DNA from 2 places in the Thalassospira sp. SM2505 genome. Region 1 is predicted to be linked to the other one. Evidence: riboswitches for the same ligand, from Rfam matches in the RefSeq annotation. Region 1 holds a riboswitch; the other holds the start of a gene.
The links. A riboswitch is a leader RNA that binds a small molecule or an ion and turns the genes downstream of it on or off. The one in region 1 is predicted to bind glycine.
Positions count from the first base shown of each region.

Region 2: another riboswitch for glycine. It lies ahead of gcvT (glycine cleavage system aminomethyltransferase GcvT); the one in region 1 lies ahead of ACTU44_RS20805 (L-serine ammonia-lyase).

Region 1 covers NZ_CM142731.1:4,451,267-4,454,756, reverse strand. Annotated here, with positions in the region: gene gpmI (2,3-bisphosphoglycerate-independent phosphoglycerate mutase) at 1-1,083, opposite strand, end outside; glycine riboswitch at 1,371-1,465, shown strand; gene ACTU44_RS20805 (L-serine ammonia-lyase) at 1,667-3,109, shown strand; gene ACTU44_RS20800 (dihydrofolate reductase family protein) at 3,272-3,490, shown strand, end outside.
Region 2 covers NZ_CM142731.1:1,019,039-1,022,528, forward strand. Annotated here, with positions in the region: gene ispH (4-hydroxy-3-methylbut-2-enyl diphosphate reductase) at 1-482, opposite strand, end outside; gene ACTU44_RS04555 (hypothetical protein) at 783-1,295, shown strand; glycine riboswitch at 1,386-1,486, shown strand; glycine riboswitch at 1,490-1,598, shown strand; gene gcvT (glycine cleavage system aminomethyltransferase GcvT) at 1,658-2,770, shown strand; gene gcvH (glycine cleavage system protein GcvH) at 2,841-3,212, shown strand; gene gcvPA (aminomethyl-transferring glycine dehydrogenase subunit GcvPA) at 3,215-3,490, shown strand, end outside.

The DNA.
Region 1 (3,490 bases):
GCCTTCGAAGACCTGTTCTTCGCCACCGTTAAAGAAGAACGAGACATGCGGGTATTTTTCAGTTTCGGCAATACGAAGCTGCTTCAGACCGGCTTTGGAAACCACTTCGCCAAAGATGTTCGGCAGGGTCTGGGGCGGATAGATCGCATCCATGTATTTGGCATGTTCGGACGAATATTCGACCATGCCAGCCTGTACTGCGAACTTGACCGGCGTGCCACGATCAAAGCCATCGAATTCCGGAGCGCACAGGGCTGCCAGGATTTCACGGGCGCGATCGGCACGGAAGTTGGTCATCAGCAGGCCATCGCCATCCTTGATGCCATCGAAATCACCAATCACTGTCGGCAGAACGAATTCATCGGTGGTGTCTTTGGCATAGGCATTGGCAATGGCGGCTTCGGCACTTTCAGCCGTACGGCCATCGGCGTAATTTTTGCCCTGCACCATCGTGAAATAGGCCTGACTGACGCGTTCCCAACGGTTGTCGCGGTCCATGGCGTAATAGCGCCCGGTAACGGTCACGATTTCAACGTCGGCATCGCCGATCAGGGCGCGGAATTTTTCAAGGAATTTGGCAGCACTTTTCGGTGCCGTGTCGCGACCATCAAGATAGGCGTGAATTTTCACCGGCACATCAGCGCCCGCGATGATTTTAGCAAGGGCGGCCATATGGGCCTGATGGGAATGAACGCCACCTTCGGACAGAAGACCGGCAATGTGGCAGACGCCATTGCTGTCTTTCAGGGTCGCGATAATCTTTTTGACGGTGTCGGTATCGGCAATGGAGCCAGTTTTGACGGCTTCATCAATTTTGGGCAGTTCCTGCATGACCACACGGCCCGCCCCAAGATTCATGTGACCGACTTCCGAATTGCCCATCTGGCCTTCGGGCAGGCCAACATCCAGACCGCACGCCTTGAGGAAACCGGTCGGGTTATTGGCATAAAGCGCATCCCAGACAGGCGTATTGGCCAAGGCAACGGCGTTGTCCTTGGTTTCTTCGCGATAACCCCAGCCGTCCAGAATGCACAGCACCACCGGGCGCGGGCGCTTTACGGAATTCGATACAGTCACGTTCATAAACCCCACTGATAGAGATAAAGGCTGAATTACCCGTAAATAATTACCAGTAAATATGGTGACTTACGGGACGGTTCGCCATCAATCCTGTTGCGCGGGCAGGGTGGGTCAACCGTTACTCGCAACAGGCACATGCGTAATTCCGGCAATTTAGCATGAATGTGGCCGCGAAACAGTACCCGTGCCGGGAATTTTTTGCAGGTGCAAAGCTGCTTTTTGACAGGGTTTGCAGACACAGATACTCTGCGTTCCAACGGTGATCCTCAGAGACGGCAGAAATGGCGTTTCGCACCACGACGGGAGAGCCCGGTCATCCGCATGGCCGGCGCCGAAGGAGCAATAGCCCCATAAAACTCTCAGGCAGATGGACCGTCGCGGATAGAGGCTCTGGAGAGAGAAAACGGATGGCGTGCATGTTCATTGTGCCCGGCACCCGGTTTCCACCGAAGGATGAAAACCTGTTGGCTGACATTGTTTTTGGCAGGCAGGCGCACAATCTCAGGTCAAGGGACAGAGGGGGCAAGACACCGGTTCGCAAACGGCGCGAGATTTCGCGCGTTCAAGAGCCGTGAAGGAGGCCCTTATGACCACCCATACCGCCACCGGTCCCGCTTCGGGATCGCAAGACGGATCTGTGCAAGACGTAAACCTTTCTGTTGTTGATCTTTATACCATCGGGATTGGCCCATCGAGTTCGCATACGGTTGGTCCGATGCGGGCGGGTTACCGCTTCTGCCTTGAACTTGAAGCCCGCAATCTTTTGAGCGCAACCGGCAGCGTTGTGGTCGATCTTTATGGATCTCTTGCCCTGACGGGTAAGGGACATGCGACCGATACCGCCGTGATCATGGGCCTTTCAGGGCAACGTCCGCGCAGTGTGGATCCCGATGATGTGGCCCCGACCATGGCGGCAATTGATGCCAGTTCCGAGCTGCAACTTTACGGGCAGCATCCGGTGGCCTTTAACCGCGAGACCAATCTTGTTTTCCATTTTACCGAGACCTTGCCGCAACATCCCAATGGCATGCGGATCACGGCCTTTGATCGTGACGGGGTGAAAATCCACGAACAGGAATATTTTTCAGTTGGCGGCGGATTTATTGTGTCTGGTGATGATCGCGGGGCGGAATATTCCGGTGATAACATCACATTGCCCCATCCGTTCGGATCAGCCGATGAATTGATGGCGATCTGCAAGCGCGAAGGGCGTTCGATTGCCGAAATCATGATGGCAAATGAACAAAGCTGGCGCAGCCCGGACGAGACATATGAATTTGTCGATCGCGTGCATCGGGCGATGATGGATTGTATTGATCGTGGCTGCAAAACGGACGGTATTTTGCCCGGCGGGCTGAATGTGAAACGGCGTGCATCCAAGCTTTATCACGAACTGACAGATAAACCCGAGGCGGGCCTTCGCGATCCTTTGACCGTGATTGACTGGGTCAATCTTTATGCCCTTGCCGTGAACGAGGAAAATGCCGCAGGCGGGCGCGTCGTGACGGCTCCGACCAACGGGGCAGCCGGGGTGATCCCGGCGGTACTTCGTTATTATGAACGGTTTGGGGCCAATGCCAGCCAGGCCAAAATTCGCGAATTCCTTTTAACTGCTGCTGCAATCGGTTCGATCTACAAGAAGCGTGCCTCGATCTCGGCAGCCGAGGTCGGATGCCAGGGCGAGGTCGGTGTTGCCTGTTCGATGGCAGCGGGCGCACTTTGTGCCGTTCTGGGCGGCACACCCGAACAGGTCGAAAATGCTGCCGAGATCGGGATGGAACATAACCTTGGCCTGACCTGTGATCCGATTGGCGGTTTGGTGCAGGTGCCCTGTATCGAACGCAATACAATGGGGGCGGTCAAGGCGATCAATGCCGCACGTCTGGCATTGCGCGGCGACGGACAGCACACCGTCTCGCTTGATCGTGTGATCGAAACCATGCGCCAGACGGGACTCGACATGCAAAGCAAGTACAAGGAAACCAGTCAGGGCGGGCTTGCGGTTAATGTCAACGTTGTCGAATGTTAACCCCTGTTCGGAAGAATAGGGCGGAAAACAGCGGTTTCTGACAATCGGGTGGTGATGGAAACAGTGCCGGTTTCTGCTTTCTTGTCACTCCCGGTTGATAATCTGCTATGATCGGTGAACCAAAAAAAGGGGCAAAGACCCCATCAAAGGTTGGACATAGACATGGGCAAAAAGCTGTTCCGCATATATATCGCGGTCAGTCTGGATGGCTTCATTGCGCGCACCAATGGTGCGGTTGACTGGCTGGATCAATATGATCCGGCCGAGTTTGGCTTTGATGACTTTCTGGACTCCGTTGGCACATTGATCATTGGCAGAAACACCTTTGATCAGGTCATGGAATTTGGTGACTGGCCGTACGAGGCTCGCCGCACCATCGTT
Region 2 (3,490 bases), 1.2 Mb from region 1:
TTGGTGACCTCAAGCTTTTCGGCGTCTTCCTCGGTTTCAATCAGCGTCATGCTGCCTGCCGGGAGCTGGCCCATGGTGCCGATGACCTCCGGGTGACCGGCATGGCCGATCAGAAGAATATGTTTGCCTTCGGCAAAATGGCGTTCTGCGCCGCGATGAACCTTCGACACCAGCGGGCAGGTCGCATCGAGATATTCAAGCTTGCGGGTTTCGGCAGCTTCGGGCACGGATTTCGGTACGCCATGGGCCGAAAAGATTACCGGTACGCCATCGGGAACAGCATCAAGTTCATCGACGAAAACGGCACCCATATCGCGCAGGCGGTCGACAACGAATTTGTTATGGACGATCTCGTGACGGACATAAACCGGCGCACCATATTTTTCGAGCGCCTTTTCAACGATCTCAATCGCGCGATCTACCCCGGCGCAAAAGCCGCGCGGGTTGGCAAGAACGATCCGAAGACTGGCTTTATCTGACATGATACGGGGTCCGGTTTCCAAAATGTGCCGGGCTGTCCCGGCGCAGTTATTCAAGCGTTCTCGTTACATAACCTGCCTGATCTTGTGGCGCAATGACTCAGCATGGATCGAGAAGCCATGAATTTCGCAGATTTTGATGTTTTCATCTTGTGACAATATCCGAAGCGGGTTGTGCCCGTTCAAGTGAGAGAATAGACTGCGCGCGGACAGTGCTGATCTTGCACATGTCAGAAAACAGATGGTTTGATAGAGGCTTGGATGACAATCGGTAACGGACTGCGGCGCGTATGCGCATTAGGTATGGTCTCGCTTGGAGGATTGCTGGCTGCGTGCAGCGGTAACCCGTTTGAAGAGCAGCCCGTTCCGACGTGCCCGGCTGCCTATCTGCCAAAGGACACCGCAAAGCTTGTCCAGTTCAATGGCGCGGGCAAGGATCTGACCGATGTGATCGTCGAGGCCGAGTTCACGGGCTATCTTGGTGATTGCGGTTATGATCTGGGTGACAAGACGCTTGATGTCATCATCAGTCCGATCATCACCGCCGAGCTTGGCCCGGCTGCGCAGGAGCGCAGCGCGTCCTTTAAATATTTCGTGGCGCTTCGTGATCCTGCGGGCAATTTTGTGCAGAAATCGGTGTTTGATGTCACAATGCCGTTTGCCGATAACCTCAATATGGCTCGTTTCCGTGACGAGCAGGTAACATTGTCGGTGCCACTTGATGATGTCTGGACCGGACCGGATTACGAGATTTACCTTGGTTTCCAGCTAAGTGCGGATCAGCTCGACTATAATCGTCGTTTCGGGACGAACTGACGTCGCAAGGTTGAAATTCCGGTCTGACGATTGCCTGAATTTTGGGGCTGGTCGACCGAGATTGAAATACGTATAAGGACGCATACCCAAGTGATCCCCGTGGGAGAGTGCCACGGTCCATAACGGATTGCGCGGACGCCGAAGGAGCAACCACCCCGGAAACTCTCAGGCAAACGGACCGCGGGGAGATGGGACTCTGGAAAGCAGGCGGCATCAGAATGAATGCCGGTGACCGCCTCGCCGAAGATGTAAGCAGACCGTCACGACAAGTCGGCTGTGATTCTTTCAGGCTCCAAGACAGAGGGGGAATGTGGTTGGCCATTGGTCGGCTATGTTTCGCAACGACTGTCCGGGAGAGCTTGATGGCCGATCATCAGACCGAACTGCTTAAAACAGCCCTTTATGACCTCCATGTAGAACTTGGCGCCAAGATGGTGCCGTTTGCCGGTTATGATATGCCGGTGCAATATCCGCTCGGCGTTAAGGGTGAACATCTTCATACCCGTGCCAAAGCGGGCCTGTTTGACGTGTCACACATGGGGCAGGTTCGCCTGACCGGTGAAAACCGTGTGGCCGAGCTTGAAAAGCTCGTGCCCGGAGACATCGCGATCCTCAAACCGGGTCGCACACGCTACTCGGCTTTTACCCAGGATGACGGCACGATCCTTGACGATCTTATGATCACCAATGCCGGTGACAGTCTGTTTCTTGTGATCAACGCAGCGTGCAAGGATGACGACATCGTTCACATGCGCGCCAACCTTGGTGATGGTGTTGCTCTTGAGGAGATTGATGATCGTGCGTTGATGGCACTTCAGGGCCCGGAAGCTGCCAAGGTTCTTGCACGCTTTGCGCCGGAAGTTGCCGATCTCAAATTCATGAGTTTTGCCGAGATCGAGATTGCCGGGATCGCCTGCTTTGTGACCCGTTCCGGTTACACCGGCGAAGACGGCTACGAGATTTCCGTTCCCAATGACCGTGCCGAGGAGCTTGCGCGCAAGTTGCTGGCCGAGGACGAAGTCGAAGCCATCGGTCTTGGCGCACGTGATTCGCTGCGTCTGGAAGCCGGACTTTGCCTTTATGGCAATGATATCGATACCACGACGACGCCGGTTGAAGGCGATCTGAACTGGATCATCAACAAACGCCGTCGTGAAGAGGGCGGCTTCAAGGGCGCGGATGTCATCCTTGATCAGCTTGCAAATGGTGCAGACCGCAAACGTGTCGGCATCAAGCCGGAAGGCAAGGCGCCCGCCCGCGAACATACCCCGATTCTGAACAGCGACGGCGAAGAAATCGGCGAAATCACCAGCGGTGGTTTTGGTCCGACGGTCGATGGTCCGATTGCAATGGGATATGTGGCAATTGAATTTTCCGAGCCGGGTACCAAGGTCGATCTTATGGTGCGTGGCAAGGCCCGTCCGGCAGAGGTTGTTGAACTTCCGTTCGCACCGCATCGCTATTTCCGCGGCTAATCGCCGTAATTCTTGAGAATGTGCGGCGGATCGCCGCGCGGCAGACAAACGATCAACAGGGACTAAGACAATGGCTAAGAAATTCTCGCAGGAACATGAATGGATCGAGCTTGAAGACGGTATCGCAACCGTTGGCATCACCGATTACGCACAGCAGTCGCTTGGCGACATCGTGTATGTCGAGCTGCCGGAAATCGGCAAGAAACTGACCAAGGATGGCGATGCCGCCGTCGTTGAGTCGGTCAAGGCCGCAAGTGATGTTTATGCGCCGCTTGATGGTGAAATTGTTGAAGTAAACGAAGAACTTGATGCCAATCCGGCGCTGGTGAATGAAGCACCGGAAACCGATGGCTGGTTCTTTAAAATGTCGCTGACTGATGAATCCCAGCTCGACGAGCTGATGGATGAAGCAGCCTATAAAGACTTCGTCGAAGGTCTGTAAGTATGCGTTATCTTCCACTGACACGCGCTGATCGCGCCGTGATGCTTGAAACCATCGGGGCGTCATCAGTCGATGAACTTTACTGTGATGTGCCCGAGGGCGCATTGCTTGATGCACCGGTTGATCTGCCCAGCCATCTTGGCGAAATGCAGGTCGAACGCGACATGCAGGCGCTTGCCGCCAAAAACATCGGCGCATCAAGTGTGCCAAGCTTCCTGGGTGCAGGTGCCTATCGTCACCATGTTCCTGCAACGGTTGATTACATCATCCAGCGCGGT